3 regions of the Kluyvera sp. STS39-E genome follow, and region 3 is predicted to be linked to each of the others. Evidence: predicted binding sites of a transcription regulator. Region 3 holds the regulator's gene; each other region holds the start of a gene.

Region 1 (5,908 bases), on a different contig from region 3:
CCAGATTAGAGGAGAGTGCCCGGCCGGGATGAATTGAGGCAAAAAAGAGACATAGAAAATACCCATTTTAGGGTTGAGTACATTCCCAAGCATTCCTTTCACAAACCAATTTCCGGATGAAGAAATACCGTTATCGCTAGGGTTAAAAGACGATCTCGGTCGCATCAATAGCTGTAAACCTAACCAGCACAGGTATATCGCGCCGCAGATTTTGAGCATTGAATAAGCGAGCTCTGAAGCCGCCATTAGTGCGCCTAAACCAAACGCGACAAGCGTGCCCCATATGAAACAGCCGAAGTCTATTCCAAGAGCCGCATGGAAAGCTTTTTTACCGCCCTCAGCGCAGGCCGTTCGAAGGATGAGCGCTGTATCTAGGCCTGGAGTGAGCGTGAGTAATAGTGCTGCGAAGGAGAAAGCGAGAAGTGAATCAGCAATAGACATTTTCTTTATCCGAAAGAGCGGATGTTACTCATTTGCTTTATTCCAATCAATCCTTTCAAGATAAGGTTCACAATAAACGGTGAGCCCAACGGACAACGACAACGCTAAAAATGCCGCCCGAAGGCGGCATTGGCATGTTATCCGGTGCTTTTTGTTGGCTGAGAAGGGCAAGTCAGAGTGTCTCAGCGGCACCGGGTTTTTAGCGGCGTGATAGGCAGCAAAGCCAAGCTATCACAGCACAAACTGTCAGAACTAATCCCAGTTGCTGCACGATACCGGCAAGTCCCAGCATCATTCCCAGCAATAGATAGTAGACCAATCCAAACAGCGCTCCGGCGGCCCCTGCCTGTTCACGGTATTGGCTCAAGGCTTGGCTCAGTACGTTGGGGATCGCAATACCATAGGCAACCACGACGCCGGCCATCGGCAAAAGGATCCAGACCGATTGCTGTAATAGCCATGCCATGACGCCCGATAAAAGCGCTAGCGCGCAGGCATTTTTCACTAGTCGTTCAGGAGACAAGCCGATGGACAGCAACTTCCTGTTCCAGAGGCTTCCCGTTAAAGAGGCAAGGGCCAGTAAGACTCCCGTCCATCCGAAGGCCTGAGAACTCCAGCCCAATTGTCCGAACAGAAACGGTGCAAGACTGTAGTAGCTGAAAAGCATCGTATTCAGCAGCGCAACAAGCATCGCATTTTTCCACAGACTTCTATCTCCCGCCATCCGGCTAGCCAGCCCGCCAAACCGGGAGCCAGATGTATTTGCTGACCGCGTTTCAGGCAGCATGATGACCGTCAGCGTGAGCAGCACGAGCGCCATTGTGACCAGCGCAATAAATACGCCAGCATGACCATACAGGCTAACCAGCCAGCCTCCGCTGACTAGGCCAAAGACTGGGCTCACTGCAAGCGCCGCTCCCATAACGGAAAAGACGCGGGCTAATGCAGTCGATTCATAACTATCCCGCAGCATGGTCTGCACAACAACGGACCCTGCCGCAGCGCCGACGGCTGCCACCATGCGAGCGAGGAGCAAGACGCTAAAGTCTGTCGCAACCAGCGCCAGTGCGGAGCCTGTCCCGTAGCACAGCAGTCCAGCTATCATGGCTGGTCGACGACCGATGCGGTCGCTTAACCAGCCCCAGAGCGCAACGCCGACGGCAAATGCGACAAAATAGACTGAAAGAGTCTGAGCGGCACGCTCACTGCTTACCGAAAAGGCATGGGCAATGTTTGGCAATGCCGGGCTGTATATGGTTTCCACCAACTGGGGAAACATGATTAATAATGTCAGCAGCCACAACGGTGGCTGTTTATGGATATTCATAGCAACAATCCTTAGATAAACAGAATATGCAGCTATTATTGCGAAACTTGCTATGTCTCATTACCATTATAAGGACTGTATATATTAAAAGTCGGACATAAGATGAAGATCAATCAAGATGATTCTTTCGATCCGGACACGTTCGATGAGTTGGTTATCGGAATTGCATCCGATATGGGGGTGCACGATTCAGGGATGCATAGCCACCTTCGCCATCAGCTCCTTTTCTCGGCGGCCGGAAGCATCACCATTGAGCTGGATAATACCCTATGCCTACTGCCGCCTCGACGCGCGGCCTGGATACCGGCTGGCACGGTTCATCGTGCGATTATGAATAGCTCAATGGCCTATCGTTCTCTTTATTTTTCAAGCAAATTACCGTTATTAGAGTTGCCTCTGCAGATCGTTGAAGTTAATCCGCTGTTCTTCGAGGTGATAGAACGGATGGCCTTTTGGCAATGGGGAATGACGGAAGAACGACAAGGCAGCCTAATCACCGTTTTTTGTGAAGAAATCAAAAGTGCTCAAAGCGAAAACTGGACGTTGAAATTTCCCTCCGATAATCGTCTGAGCGCATGGCTGGACAGGGTGCGCAGGGGAGAATTGCCCCCACGTCTGGGACAGTTAGCTCAAAAGGTCGGGGCATGTGAACGTACAATAAGCCGTATATTTACCAGAGATACGGGAATGAATTATCAGAGTTGGAGGCAACAATGGCGGCTGCTGAAAGCAATGGAAATGCTCTGTGATGGTTGGCAACTGAGTCAGGTTGCTCAGCAGCTTGATTTTGTCAGCGACAGTGCATTCATTGTCTTTTTCCGCCAGTACACAGGGACCACTCCAACCCGTTACCTCCGCGATTCAATCACTGAAAATCAGGCTTCATTTTCTGATTAACGGCCAGAAATAAACCACACGTGAGGCCTCGAGTTTTTCACATTCACGTTTATTAAAATCGCAGATGACATAACGTCATGTCATCTGCGGAGGCGGCAGGTTGTTACTTGATAAGCTTGGCCACATTCGGCCGGTTGCGGTATTTGTTGTCCCACGGCATGCCATAACCGATCAGCAGGTCGTCGTTATCCATTTCGTAGGCATAATATTGTTTAACGGGGATCTCAACGCGGCCGGGTTTGACGAACAGCACGGCAATCGAAATAGACGCGGGCTGATAGTTTTGCGCAATGAATTCCACTAGACGTTTCATGGTGCCGCCAGACTCGATAGCATCGTCGATGATGATGATGTGGCGGCCAGCAATCTCAATATTATGGTGGTAAACGATGCTGGAGTTGTTGTTACGATCGCCTGGCGTATGGGGGCACGATATATAATCCATGCTGATATCAAAATTAAGCTGCCGGGTGAGGTCGGCGGTATAGAGGATCCCGCCGGGAACAACGGTAATCACGACGGCATCCGTAAAATCGTTGTTCAGTTGCGCCGCCACGCTGCTTACGCCTGTGGCGATAGCTTTTTCATCAAGGACGACGTCACCAATATGTTGATTTTCCATGTGAACTCCATAATCTGATGTGCTATTCAGAGAGTAAAAAAACGGGTCTGTAGAACCCCAAAGAGTGTTTAACCTATCTTACGGCAGAGAAATTTATCTTTAATAACGCCGTCAAAAAAACGTCCTTTGGATTTAACGCTTAAAAAAGTGGCGTAAGTTTTTAGCGGAACACCAACATACTGGTAGATGCCTAAAGTAAAAAACTCTATTTCAAGAAGCTTATGTTTTTCGTCATAACCAATTGATTTTATTCTTGATGATAAAACGTCCTGACGCTGCATATTGATACCATCGCTCCCTACATCTTTTGAGTCGCCGACTGACGGGCTAACTCGGCTGAGCGGTTATCTTAACGCTTACTGCAGAATTATCTGCGGAAATTTGTTCATGGGACAAAAATCCCGATGGACCGCTGACATGCGAGGGTGGGAGTGTATTTGCCAAAAACAGCAAAATATCTATCAGATAAATAGGCATTTTTAGCACATCTTTACAAACGCCCATCTTCACGCTTGTAGGCCACCCAATCCCAATATTTATCAGTTAATTACATAATTTTTGCTTAGCCTATCCAGCCACCACACAGGGTCTATGCTTAGTAAAAGGCTTTTTTCGCGCAAAGCCCCTGCTGATCAGGGGTTGAAGTGATAATCATTATCACTAACATGGTGTTATGCCCTAGTGGCCTAAAACATGAGGTGGAACGATGGAACTGCAGTCAGAAACTTTCAATCCTGCTGATTTTGCGTGGCGCGGCTTAACGCTTACGCCAGCGGCAGCAGCGCATATTCACCAGTTAATCAGCAACAAACCCGAGATCCTTGGTCTACGGCTCGGCGTGAAGCAAACCGGCTGCGCTGGCTTTGGCTACGTGCTCGACACCGTGACGTCGGTTGAAAAGGACGATCTCATTTTCGAAACCGACGGCGCGAAGCTGTTTGTGGCGCTGCAGGCGATGCCGTTTATCGACGGTACGGAAGTGGATTACGTCCGTGAAGGTTTAAACCAGCTGTTCAAATTTCATAACCCGAAAGCCCAAAACGAATGCGGCTGCGGCGAAAGCTTTGGGGTATAGGCGGTACTATGTCTCGTAATACTGAAGCAACTGACGATGTCCAGAGCTGGGCCGGTGGCCCGCTGAATTACAAAGAAGGGTTCTTTACCCAACTACAAACCGACGAATTGGCGCAGGGCATTAACGAAAGCGTTGTGCGGGCGATTTCTGCACGACGTAATGAACCAGAGTGGATGTTGGAATTTCGCCTGAAGGCCTATCACGCTTGGCTAGAAATGGAAGAACCACACTGGCTGAAAGCCAACTATGAAGGCTTAAACTACCAGGATTACAGCTATTACTCAGCGCCATCATGCGGTAACTGCGACGATACCTGCGCCTCGGAACCCGGCGCGAACCAGCAGGCAGGGACGAGCAGCTTCTTGACCGATGAGGTCGAAGCCGCGTTTAACCAACTGGGTGTCCCGGTACGAGAAGGAAAAGAGGTGGCGGTTGACGCCATTTTTGACTCCGTTTCGGTCGCGACGACCTACCGAGAAAAGCTGGCCGAACATGGCGTGATTTTTTGCTCTTTTGGCGAAGCCATCCATGAACATGCTGAGCTGGTAAAGCGCTACCTTGGCACGGTGGTGCCGGAAAACGACAACTTCTTTGCCGCGCTCAACGCCGCCGTTGCCTCAGATGGCACCTTTATCTATATCCCGAAAGGCGTGCGCTGTCCGATGGAGCTATCAACCTATTTTCGCATTAACGCGGAAAAGACCGGTCAGTTTGAACGCACCATTCTGATTGCCGATGAAGGCAGCTACGTCAGTTACATTGAAGGCTGCTCGGCCCCGGTGCGTGACAGCTACCAGCTCCATGCGGCGGTCGTGGAAGTGATTATCCATAAAGATGCGGAAGTGAAATATTCCACCGTGCAGAACTGGTTCCCCGGCGACGGCAACAGCGGCGGCATTCTCAACTTTGTCACCAAACGCGCGCTGTGCGAAGGCGAAAACAGCAAGATGTCGTGGACGCAGTCGGAAACCGGTTCGGCTATCACTTGGAAATACCCAAGCTGCATTCTGCGCGGCGACAACTCAGTCGGTGAATTTTTCTCGGTGGCGCTGACCAGCGGTCATCAGCAGGCCGATACCGGCACCAAAATGATCCACATCGGCAAAAACACCAAATCAACCATTATCTCAAAAGGGATCTCCGCCGGACACAGCCAGAACAGCTACCGCGGCTTGGTGAAAATCATGCCGACCGCGACCAACGCACGTAACTTTACCCAGTGCGACTCAATGCTGATTGGCCCGGACTGCGGTGCCCATACCTTCCCATACGTGGAATGTCGCAACAACAGCGCCACGCTAGAACATGAGGCGACCACCTCACGTATTGGTGAAGACCAACTGTTTTACTGCCTGCAACGAGGGATTAGCGAAGATGATGCTATCTCGATGATTGTGAATGGCTTTTGTAAGGATGTTTTCTCGGAACTGCCGCTGGAGTTTGCCGTGGAAGCACAAAAATTGCTGGCTATCAGCCTTGAACACAGCGTCGGTTAAGTATTAAGGGAAACGGTATGTTGAATATCAAAGATTTACAGGTCTCGGTT
Region 2 (5,908 bases), on a different contig from region 3:
AGCGCTATTGCAATACCACTCTACTGGGTCCAGGAAGATTAAAATGAAACGGACAAACAATATTTCGCACGCCGCATTTCGTAAAAGCTGGGGCGCGCGCCACTTAACGCCGGTCGCACTCGCCGTTACCGCAGTATTCATGCTGGCGGGCTGTGAGAAAAGCGACGAAACCGTAACGCTGTATCAGAACGCAGACGACTGCTCTGCCGCCAATCCGAGCAAAAGCGCGGAATGTACAACGACCTACAACAACGCCCTGAAAGAAGCCGAGCGCACCGCTCCGAAATACGCTAGCCGTGAAGACTGTATCGCTGAATTCGGTGAAGGCCAGTGCCAGCAAGCACCTGCACAAGCAGGTATGGCACCGACTGGCGAAGGCCAGGCTCAGGCGCAGAATCAGAGCAGCGGTAGTTTCTGGATGCCGCTGATGGCAGGTTACATGATGGGCCGTATGATGAGCGGCGGCATGGGCGGCTATCAACAGCAGCCGGTGTTCACGTCGAAGAACCCATCAAGCCCAGCGTACGGTAAGTACACCGATGCGGGCGGCAAAAACTACGGTGCAGCGCAGCCGGGTCGTTCAATGAACGTACCGAAAACGGCGATGGCACCAAAACCGGCAACCACCAACACCGTCACCCGCGGTGGCTTTGGTGAGTCCGTGGCAAAACAGTCCACCATGCAACGTAGCGCAACGGGCACCACCTCCCGTTCGATGGGCGGCTGATTATCATGGAAAGAGTCAGTATTGTTGAACGCCCGGACTGGCGTGAAAAAGCAACCGAATACGGCTTTAACTTTCACACCATGTACGGCGAGCCGTACTGGAGCGAAGAAGCCTATTACAAGCTGACGCTCGCTCAAGTGGAAAAGCTGGAAGACGTCACCGCCGAATTGCACCAGCTGTGCCTGAAAGTGGTTGACCGCGTTATCGCCAGCGATGAGCTGATGGCGAAATTCCGCATTCCAAAGCATACCTGGGGCTTTGTTCGCCAGTCATGGCAGACGAACCAGCCGTCGCTCTATTCCCGCCTCGATCTGGCGTGGGACGGCACCGGTGAGCCGAAGCTGCTGGAGAACAACGCCGATACGCCAACCTCGCTGTACGAAGCAGCGTTCTTCCAGTGGATTTGGCTGGAAGATCAGCTTAACGCTGGCAACCTGCCGGAAGGCAGCGACCAGTTCAACAGCCTGCAGGAAAAGCTAATTGAGCGCTTTGTCGAGCTGCGCGAGCAGCACGGTTTCCAACTGCTGCATATGACCTGCTGCCAAGATACCGTGGAAGATCGCGGTACGGTGCAATATTTGCAGGACTGTGCGGCAGAAGCGGAAGTCGCGACCGAGTTCCTCTATATCGATGAAATTGGGCTGGGCGAAAAGGGGCAGTTTACCGATCTCCAGGATCAGGTTATTGGCAACCTGTTCAAGCTTTATCCGTGGGAATACATGCTGCGTGAGATGTTCTCCACCAAGCTCGAAGACGCGGGCGTTCGCTGGCTTGAGCCGGCGTGGAAGAGCATCATCTCCAATAAAGCGTTGCTGCCGATGCTGTGGGAAATGTTCCCGGATCACCCGAACCTGCTCCCAGCCTACTTTGCCGAAGACGCACACCCACCGATGGATAAATTCGTGGTGAAACCGATCTTCTCCCGCGAGGGGGCAAATATCTCGATCGTCGAAAACGGTAAAACCATTGAACAGGTGGAAGGTCCGTACGGCGAAGAAGGAATGATCGTGCAACAGTTCTATCAGTTGCCGAAGTTTGGCGATAGCTACATGCTGATCGGCAGCTGGCTTATCAACGATCAGCCCGCTGGGATTGGTATTCGTGAGGACAGAGCGCTGATCACTCAGGATCTGTCACGTTTCTATCCCCACATTTTCGTTGAGTAATCGCTAGCCTATCAGTACCGATAGCATGCTTAAGGAGCCCATTTCGATACCGTCCACCGGGATCGTGATGGGTTCTTCTCCATCCCACGCGCCTAAGACATACAGCAGCGGCAGGAAGTGCTCCGCCGTTGGGTTCGAGAGCGAGCCGCCTTCATGCGCTAGATAGTTCACCAACGGATGCTGTTCAACCGGCCCTGTCCATTTCAGATTCGCTTTAACATAGTCGTTAAATGACGTCGCCCACGGATAAGGTGAGGAATCACCGTGCCATTTCGCGGTACGCAGGTTATGTACCACGTTGCCACTCGCCACCAGCATAATGCCTTCATCGCGCAGGCTGGCCAGCTTTTTCCCCATCTCAAGATGCCATGCCGCTGGTTTGGTACTATCAATACTCAACTGCACCATCGGAATATCGGCGTTCGGGTACATCTTAATCAGCACGCCCCATGACCCGTGGTCGAAACCCCAAGCTTCCGTATCCAGCGCGACGGGAACCGGTGACAGTAGCTCAACCAGTTTTTGCGCTAACTCAGGCGAGCCTGGAGCCGGGTAATGCGTGTCGTACAATGCCTGCGGGAAACCGCCGAAATCGTGGATCGTTTTTGGCGTTTCCATCGCCGTCACGCCCGTGCCACGGGTGAACCAGTGCGCGGAAACGACGACAATCGCTTTCGGACGAGGCAATGTCTCACCGAGGTGCTGCCAAGTACGGGTATAGAGGTTATCTTCCAGTACGTTCATCGGGCTACCGTGACCTAAAAACAGTGCTGGCATTCGGTTACGAGACATGATGTTATCCTTTCAGAGGCATAATTGAATAACACCACATTAACCTGTTTTCCGTGAGGATAAACTCAGATAAGCATGATGATGATCTTCAGAAAATTTGAATGTAAGGATGAGGTAAAGAATGCTGTCGCCTCTCGCCAGCCATCACGAATTTCAATATTATGAATGATAATCATTATCATAAGGAGTAAGCGATGTCGGTACCGCTGATTCTGACATTACTGGCAGGAGCTGCCACATTTATTGGCGCCATTCTCGGCGTCATTGGCCAAAAGCCGTCAAACCGGGTGCTGGCGTTTTCTCTCGGCTTCGCCGCCGGGATCATGCTGCTTATCTCGCTGATGGAAATGCTGCCTGCAGCGTTGGGCACTGAAGGCATGTCACCGGTGTTAGGTTACGGCATGTTTGTGGTCGGGTTGCTCGGTTACTTCGCGCTCGATCGTGCGCTACCGCACGCCCATCCGCAAGATTTGATGCAGAAAACCAACCCGCCTCTGCCGCGTAATATCCGACGCACGGCCGTGCTGCTCACGCTCGGCATCAGCTTGCACAACTTCCCAGAAGGTATCGCTACCTTCGTCACCGCCAGCAACAATCTCGAACTGGGGTTTGGTATCGCGCTCGCCGTGGCGTTGCACAATATCCCTGAAGGCTTGGCTGTCGCCGGGCCGGTATACGCGGCGACAGGTTCAAAGCGTAAGGCGGTATTCTGGGCCGGGATCTCAGGGATGGCGGAAATCCTCGGCGGCGTGCTGGCCTGGGCCATTCTCGGCAGCATGGTGTCGCCAATACTGATGGCGTCGATCATGGCGGCCGTGGCCGGAATTATGGTTGCCCTGTCGGTAGATGAATTGATGCCGCTGGCAAAAGAGATCGATCCTAACAACAACCCAAGCTACGGCGTGCTATGCGGAATGTCGGTGATGGGATTGAGCCTAGTGGCATTACAGGCGATGGGGATTGGTTGATATCGACAAAAAAGCCCGGCACATCTGGCCGGGCTTTAAATTCGTCATACTGCATCGCAGCTTAATTAGCTCGCTTTACGCTCGTGTTCACGACGGTAGGCCACTAAGTCTTCGATAGTTACCAACGCCATATTGTGTTCCTTCGCAAACTTGATGCACTCCGGCGCGCGCGCCATGGTGCCATCGTCATTGGTCAGTTCACACAGCACGCCTGCTGGTTTAAAACCTGCCAAGCTCACTAAATCGATAGTCGCTTCGGTATGGCCACCGCGGGTCAGGACGCCGCCCGGCTGCGCGCGCAGCGGGAATACGTGGCCAGGACGGTTCAGGTCTGACGGTTTTGCGTTGTCGGCAATCGCCGCACGCACGGTAGTCAGGCGGTCAGCAGCAGAAACGCCGGTGGTCACACCGTGCGCCGCTTCGATGGTGACCGTAAAGCCGGTGCCGTAGGCGCTGGTGTTGTTTTCCACCATCATCGGCAGTTCCAGCTGTTTACGACGTTCATCGGTCAAGCACAGACAAACGATGCCGCTACCGTGACGGATAGTCAGCGCCATTTGTTCAACGGTCATGTTTTCGGCGGCAAAGATCATGTCGCCTTCGTTCTCGCGATCTTCGTCGTCCAGCACCATCGCACCGCGGCCTTCGCGCAGAGCAATCAGCGCGTTTTCAACGCGTTCGAAAGAAGTACCAAAAGAGGAAAGTAGCGTCTGATTCATGGTAAAAAAACCTCATTAAAATTATGGTTACCAGAATCAGGGCAGTCTTAGGAGTGCCGATAAACGGCCAATAGATAACGCGAGCGGGCGCAAACCCGGCTGGATCGTTACTCTCTCCCATCCGGACTCTAACCGTCGGCCCCGGAATTACACCGGATCTGCTGACCTTCCCGTTGTACACAGAAAGCGCTCGCGGGCTTTCAGCCGTAGCTGATTTACCGCCGGTGGGGAATTTCGCCCCGCCCTGAGAATAAGCGTACTTACTATAACGCTATTGATTATCTTCGGCAATGCATTAGCTTCGAACAATTCTGGTTTATCGCACCGGGAGAAGCCACTACAATAGCGATAACGCCGACAGAATCAGGGAAACACAGATGATCGATCCGAAAAAAATTGAGCAAATCGCACGCCAGGTACATGAATCCATGCCGAAAGGCCTGCGTGAGTTTGGTGATGACATTGAGAAGAAAGTTCGTCAGGTGATCCAGTCACAGCTGACGCGTCTTGATGTGGTTAGCCGCGAAGAGTTTGACGTGCAGACGCAGGTTTTGCTGCGTACTCGCGAGAAGCTGGCACTGCTGGAGCAGCGGATTAGCGAGCTGGAAAACCGTACGGCTACAGACGAGAAAGCGTAAAAAAACAAAGCCCCTCATCCCGACCCTCTCCCCCATAGGGAGAGGGTTAGGGTGAGGGGAAGCGCGAAGCGTTACTTCCCGCTATCTTTCTGAATTTTCTTGATAATATTGGTCGTTGAACAACCATCTTCAAAGTTCAGCACCAGCACTTCACCGCCGTTCGCCCACACTTCTTCGCTGCCGGCAATCTGTTCTGGCTTATAGTCACCGCCCTTAACCAGACGATCTGGCAAGATCCCCGCAATCAAACGCTGCGGCGTATCTTCTTCAAACGAGACCACCCAGTCGACCGACTCCAGCGCCCCCAGCACGATCATGCGCTGATCCAATGGATTCACCGGACGAGAATCACCTTTCAGGCGTTTGGTTGAAGCATCGCTATTCACAGCGACGATCAGGCGATCGCCCAGCTTGCGCGCATTTGCCAGATAAGAGACGTGACCCGCGTGCAAAATATCGAATACGCCGTTGGTCATCACCACTTTCTCGCCGCGACGACGCGCAGCGGCAACCGCTTGTTTGAGTTCTTCTTCGCTCATCACCCCAAAACCGGTATCCGCACGACCGCGCACGGCGTTTTCCAGCTCGATTGGCGAAACGGTAGAAGTCCCCAGTTTACCGACCACGACACCAGCCGCTGCGTTGGCAAAGAAGCAGGCTTCTTCTAAGGTTTTTCCGGACGCAAGCGTCGCTGCCAGCACGCCAATCACCGTGTCACCAGCACCGGTCACATCGTAAACTTCCTGTGCCTGAGTCGGCTGATGCAGCGGCGCTTTGCCCGGCTGCAGCAGCGTCATACCCTGCTCGGAGCGGGTCACTAACAGCGCAGAAAGATCGAAATCGGCAATCAGCTGCATGCCGCGCTCAATCAGTTCTTCTTCGGTTTTACACTTGCCCA
Region 3 (5,908 bases):
GCTTTTGCGGCGTTTTTTTTATCTCACCGCCATTCGTTTAAGTTTTGTAGTTTCGCGTAGCGAATTAATACAATTATTTTACCTCTGATATTTCCGTATGCCGCCCGGTAACTTCTCTCAAAATTCCGCTGTAAACGGTCTCATTAACATTTAGACCAGACCACACAAGGGTTGGAGCGCTGAGATGCTAACAACGCACCTCGTTACACCTTGAAACCAAATATGTGCGCTTTGTCATAATCCTGCACTCTTGTTGCGGAAAAGGATTGATAATTCGCGTCGCGAAAAATAGTCTATCGGTGTAGTGAAATATCATTTTCCAGAAGTTCATTTTTTTTAAAGTTTTATTTTTTGCCTTCGCTTTGCGGCGGCATTTTAAAAGTCAAAGAGGATATAACTATGCGTACGTTTAGTGGCAAACGTAGTACGCTGGCGCTGGCTATCGCCGGTGTGACAGCACTGTCAGGCTTTACAATGGCGCCGGATGCAAAAGCAGAAGGGTTCATTGACGACTCATCATTAACCGGCGGCATCTATTACTGGCAACGTGAACGTGACCGTAAAGATGTGACCGATCACGACAAGTATAAAACCAACCTGTCTCACTCCACCTGGAACGCCAACCTCGACTTCCAGTCTGGCTATGCTGCCGATATGTTCGGTATCGATATCGCTGCGTTCACCGCAATTGAAATGAACGAAAGCGCCGAAAGCGGCCACCCAAACGAAATCGCGTTCTCTTCTAAAAACAAGGGTTACAGCGAAGACTACAGCGGTGATAAGAGCGGTATCAGCCTGTATAAAGCAGCCGCGAAATTCAAACTCGGTCCAACTTGGGCTCGCGCAGGTTACATCCAGCCTACCGGTCAAACCCTGCTGGCACCACACTGGAGCTTCATGCCTGGTACCTATCAGGGTGCTGAAGCGGGTGCCAACTTTGATTACGGCGATAATGGTGCTCTGAGCTTCTCCTACATGTGGACCAACGAGTACAAAGCGCCTTGGCACCTGGAGATGGATAACTTCTATCAGAACGATAAGAAGACCAAAGTCGACTACCTGCACTCTATCGGTGCTAAATACGATTTCAAAAATGACCTGGTGCTGGAAGCGGCATTTGGTCAGGCAGAAGGTTATGTTGATCAGTACTTCGCCAAAGCGAGCTACAAATTCGATATTCCTGGCGGCCCATTGACGACCAGCTATCAGTTCTACGGTACTCGTGACAAAGTCACCGACCGCGGCGTAAACGATATTTATGATGGCACCGCGTGGCTGCAAGCACTGACCTTTGGTTACAAGCTTAACGAGGTGTTCGATTTCCGTCTGGAAGGGACTTGGGTTAAAGCTGAAGGCCAGCAGGGTTACTTCCTGCAGCGTATGACGCCAACCTATGCTTCCTCTAACGGTCGTCTGGATATCTGGTGGGATAACCGCTCTGACTTCAACGCCAACGGCGAAAAAGCGGTGTTCTTCGGCGGCATGTATGACCTGAAAAACTGGAATCTCCCTGGTTGGGCAGTGGGCGCGTCTTACGTCTATGCATGGGATGCTAAACCAGCGACCTGGCAGATGAATCCAGACGCGTTCTACAACAAAAACAACACCATCAAAGAATCTGCATATAGCCTTGATGCCATGTACACCGTACAGGAAGGCCGCGCGAAGGGTACGCTCTTCAAACTGCACTTCACTCAGTACGACAACCACTCCGATATCCCAAGCTGGGGCGGCGGTTACGGCAACATCTTCCAGGACGAACGTGACGTGAAATTCATCGTCATCGCACCGTTCACTATTTTCTGATGCATGAGGCGGTAGCGGGAAACCACTACCGCCACTAAGAGGCTCATTGCATGAAAAAATTGATTATTGTCGCCCTGATGGCCGCTGGCCTTAGCGCCTGTGTGCAGTCTCCTGCGCCGCAAGAAGATAGCAAACTGAAAGATGCCTATAGCGCCTGTATCAATACGGCGGAAGGCAGCCCGGAGAAAATCGAGGCCTGCCAGAGCGTATTAAACGTGCTGAAGCAAGAGAAGAAGCACGAGCAGTTCGCGAATCAGGAAAGCGTGCGTGTGTTGGACTACCAGCAGTGCATTCAGGCTAGAAAAATGGGTAATGACCAAGCTGTCGCAAGCAAATGCGATAAAATCTGGCAAGAGATCCGCAGCAACAATACGTCGAACAAGTAACGTTGTCTGCTGAACGAAAAAAACCGCTGCTTGCAGCGGTTTTTTTATGTGGGTAGCTGAAGAAAGGTAAAAAAAAACCAGCACACGGTGGCTGGCTTTTTGACGAGCGGCGAGTCGTTATTTTGCGACGTCGTCGTGAGCGTGTTCATCTTCACGGCAGTCGCCTTCAGCACAGTGACCGTACAGATACAGGCTGTGGTTGGTTAGGCGAATACCATGTTTAGTGGCGATTTCACGCTGGCGAGCTTCAATAGAATCATCGCTGAACTCGATAACTTTACCGCAGTCGAGGCAGATCAGGTGATCGTGGTGATGCTGTTGGGTTAATTCGAAAACGGATTTACCGCCTTCAAAATTATGGCGGGTCACGATGCCAGCATCATCGAACTGGTTAAGTACGCGGTAAACCGTGGCTAAACCGATTTCTTCACCCATGTCGATCAGGCGTTTGTATAAGTCTTCCGCGCTGACATGGTGGTTATGAGGTTCCTGAAGAACTTCCAGAATCTTTAACCGTGGAAGTGTGACTTTCAGGCCAGCCTTCTTTAATGCGGTATTATTGTCAGTCATGCGGAATCTGTCCTGTTGCTTTACGATTAACTTCCATCAGTGAAAGTTTCACAGAGAATGCACCCGAATTAATGCGTCTCATTATAGAATGGCCCTATCAAAATGAAAACAGCAAGGCCCGGGTAAGCTGAGCTTTCAAAAACGAGGCATCATCGACAAACTGGGCGATGAACCTGCGCCAAATCTGATGATATTGTACAGGTATGCGATAAAAAGTTAAAAAAATGTAGCTATTATTTTAATTGCTTTTACCTATTAATGAGGTGCAATTCAATAATTACACCTCATTATCGCAATTAGGCGTTTTTGATCTCATCCAAGTGCAGTTCTTCGGCAACCTGCTTAACCCATTTCTCAACGCGTTCTGCGGTCAACTCTGGTTGGCGATCTTCGTCAATGGCTAGGCCCACGAAGTGATCGTCATCGGCAAGGCCCTTAGACGCTTCAAAATGATAGCCGGCGGTTGGCCAGTGGCCGACGATGGTTGCGCCATGAGGTTCAATAATGTCACGGATGGTACCCAGGGCATCACAGAAATATTCTGCATAGTCTTCCTGGTCGCCACAGCCGAACAACGCAACCAGCTTGCCGTTGAAATCAACTTCTTCCAGCGTTGGGAAGAAATCATCCCAGTCGCACTGTGCTTCACCGTAGTACCACGTTGGAATGCCCAGCAGCAGGATATCGAACGCTTCCAGATCCTCTTTGCTGCTCTTGGCGATGTCATGAACATCAGCGACATCTTTACCAAGCTGTTTTTGAATCATTTTTGCGATATTTTCGGTGTTTCCGGTATCGCTACCGAAGAAGATGCCAACGATTGCCATGAGTAAAATAACCTCTTGAAACTTAATGATATGGTGGTGGCTTAATGCCCACAGATAAGGGCAATCATAGCAGAACAGGTCTAAGTGCGGAAACAGCAATCGTGCCGTACTGCACACTCTGCTACATGAAAGCGTGTTTTGGGGGGATTTTTCAGACTTTCCCCTGTCCGTGCAGCAGCGCGAGCTGATTCATCAACATCTCTTCGATGAGTTCGCTACGGCTCATATCACGGGCAGTCGCCAGCTCGTTGAGCGCATCAACGGCTTCATGATTCAGCTTCAGTTCAACACGCTTGAGCCCACGAACCTTGTCGCGTTTTAGCTGGTTGCGCTTATTGATGCGGAGCTGCTCGTCACGCGAAAGCGGATTGGTTTTTGGTCTTCCCGGGCGACGCTCATTTGCGAACAAATCTAGTGTCGTACGGTCCGTTTGTTCTTTTGCCATGATTCTGAGTGACTTCGGGGAAAACAAGCTACCGGGCAGTACCCGGCGCAGACAGCGCGCAATCATACATCAGTGGAACCCGCACGCCAACGACCGCGGCCATTCTGGCGCGCAGTCGGTGCATTTTTAATCACTCTGCAAGGTAGCGGCGGATAGCGCGTAGCACCGCGTCCGGTTTTTCGGCGTGAACCCAATGGCCCGCGCCGGCAATAACGTGCGCCTTGGCTTGTGGGAACTGGGCTAAAAGATCGTCGCGATAGGCTTCGGTAACGTACGGCGAATTGCCGCCGGGAATAAAGAGGGCAGGATGATCCCACGCGGGAATCGTCTCCCAGCCGACAATGTGCGGATATTGTTCCCACAGTACCGGTACGTTAAAGCGCCATGCGCCGTCGACAAATGATTTCAGCAGAAACTGAATCACGCCTTCTTCCTTCAGATAATCACGCATCACCGTGGCGGCCTGCTGGCGAGTTGCCACGCCTGCAGATGTCACGGCGTTAATGGCAGCAAAAATCTCATCGTGACGACGAACCTGATAGTTCACAGGAGCAATATCAATCGCCACTAGACGGTCGATGCGTTCTGGAGCCAACGCGGTAAATGCCATCACCGCTTTGCCGCCCATTGAGTGACCGATGAGCGTGGCTTTTTCGATGTTATTGGCGTCGAGAGTATCGAGCAGATCCTGAGCCATCGCCGGGTAGTTCATTTGGTCTGAACGAGGCGACAGCCCGTGGTTACGCATATCAACTTGGATAATATCGTGATCCACGACGAGGTCGCGCGCCAAGATGCCAAGATTATCTAGGCTGCCAAACAGACCGTGGACCAGAACGATGGGGGAATTATTGTGCAGGTTTTGTGCAGATTGCGCTCGGACATTCAATTTCATAGCAAAGTTCTTTTTTTCGCGTTGTCGGGTTAGGGTATCATGTTGGACATTCTAACGCTCAGGGGCAAGTAAGGAACTCATCCGAATTTTGCCGTGTTCCTGTTTTGGCGCTACCCGCTGTTGGGTTTTGACTTTATAATCCCAACGAATTGTATTCAGAAAAATTATCGCACCGGATTAAGATGAAAACGATCGAAGTTGATGACGAGCTCTATCGCTATATTGCGGCTCACACTCTGCACATTGGCGAGAGCGCGTCCGACATTTTACGGCGTATGCTGAAATTCAGCGCCGCTTCACAGCCCGCTGTTGCCGCGGCACCGGTCGTCAAAGCAGAACCTACTCCTGCGCCGGCTGCTACCCCCGCGGCTGAAGTTAAAACGGTTAAAACGACCAAAGACAAAGTCCGTGCCATGCGCGAGCTGCTGCTCTCTGACGAATATGCCGAGCAGAAAAAAGCAGTTAACCGCTTTATGCTGATTCTCACCACGCTGTACTCACTGGACGGTAAAGCCTTCGCTGAAGCCACCGAGTCGCTGCATGGTCGTACCCGCGTCTATTTTGCTGCCGATGAGCAGACGCTGCTGAAAAACGGTAACCAGACGAAGCCTAAACAGGTTCCGGAAACGCCATACTGGGTCATTACCAACACGAATACAGGCCGTAAATGCAGCATGGTCGAACACATCATGCAGTCAATGCAGTTCCCGGTGGAGCTGATTGAAAAGGTTTGCGGTACCATTTCATACTGAAAATCCAACCCTTGCATAAGAAGGACCAGGCAATGGCAAACCATACCCGTGCGGGTCAGCCTGCACAGCAAAGTGATTTGATCAATGTTGCTCAACTGACGTCTCAGTACTACGTGCTGCAGCCGGATGTGGGCAATGCGGAACATGCGGTGAAATTCGGTACATCCGGTCACCGTGGGAGCGCAGGTCGTCACAGCTTCAACGAAAAGCATATTTTGGCCATTGCT

Evidence for each region. The regulator Fur, encoded in region 3, represses iron uptake genes when iron is present. The targets are predictions, from matches to a motif close to ATAATAATGAGAACNACTATCAA.
Region 1: a site for Fur is predicted at 3,932-3,954, ahead of sufA (Fe-S cluster assembly scaffold SufA). Genes of this name have one in related genera too.
Region 2: a site for Fur is predicted at 2,851-2,873, ahead of zupT (zinc transporter ZupT). Genes of this name have one in related genera too.

Annotation. Positions count from the first base shown of each region.
Region 1 is NZ_JBFQGA010000006.1:337,475-343,382, forward strand. It holds gene AB4K05_RS15645 (LysE family translocator) at 1-441, opposite strand, end outside; gene AB4K05_RS15650 (multidrug effflux MFS transporter) at 641-1,768, opposite strand; gene AB4K05_RS15655 (helix-turn-helix domain-containing protein) at 1,871-2,665, shown strand; gene AB4K05_RS15660 (phosphoribosyltransferase) at 2,769-3,287, opposite strand; gene AB4K05_RS15665 (KTSC domain-containing protein) at 3,356-3,568, opposite strand; gene sufA (Fe-S cluster assembly scaffold SufA) at 3,994-4,362, shown strand; gene sufB (Fe-S cluster assembly protein SufB) at 4,371-5,858, shown strand; gene sufC (Fe-S cluster assembly ATPase SufC) at 5,876-5,908, shown strand, end outside.
Region 2 is NZ_JBFQGA010000001.1:209,888-215,795, reverse strand. It holds gene AB4K05_RS01020 (DUF1190 family protein) at 44-727, shown strand; gene AB4K05_RS01015 (glutathionylspermidine synthase family protein) at 733-1,893, shown strand; gene ygiD (4,5-DOPA dioxygenase extradiol) at 1,897-2,685, opposite strand; gene zupT (zinc transporter ZupT) at 2,880-3,653, shown strand; gene ribB (3,4-dihydroxy-2-butanone-4-phosphate synthase) at 3,719-4,372, opposite strand; FMN riboswitch at 4,478-4,628, opposite strand; gene AB4K05_RS00995 (accessory factor UbiK family protein) at 4,750-5,010, shown strand; gene hldE (bifunctional D-glycero-beta-D-manno-heptose-7-phosphate kinase/D-glycero-beta-D-manno-heptose 1-phosphate adenylyltransferase HldE) at 5,082-5,908, opposite strand, start outside.
Region 3 is NZ_JBFQGA010000002.1:230,612-236,519, reverse strand. It holds gene chiP (chitoporin) at 400-1,806, shown strand; gene chiQ (ChiQ/YbfN family lipoprotein) at 1,857-2,192, shown strand; gene fur (ferric iron uptake transcriptional regulator) at 2,310-2,762, opposite strand; gene fldA (flavodoxin FldA) at 3,059-3,589, opposite strand; gene ybfE (LexA regulated protein) at 3,741-4,034, opposite strand; gene ybfF (esterase) at 4,165-4,929, opposite strand; gene seqA (replication initiation negative regulator SeqA) at 5,112-5,681, shown strand; gene pgm (phosphoglucomutase (alpha-D-glucose-1,6-bisphosphate-dependent)) at 5,714-5,908, shown strand, end outside.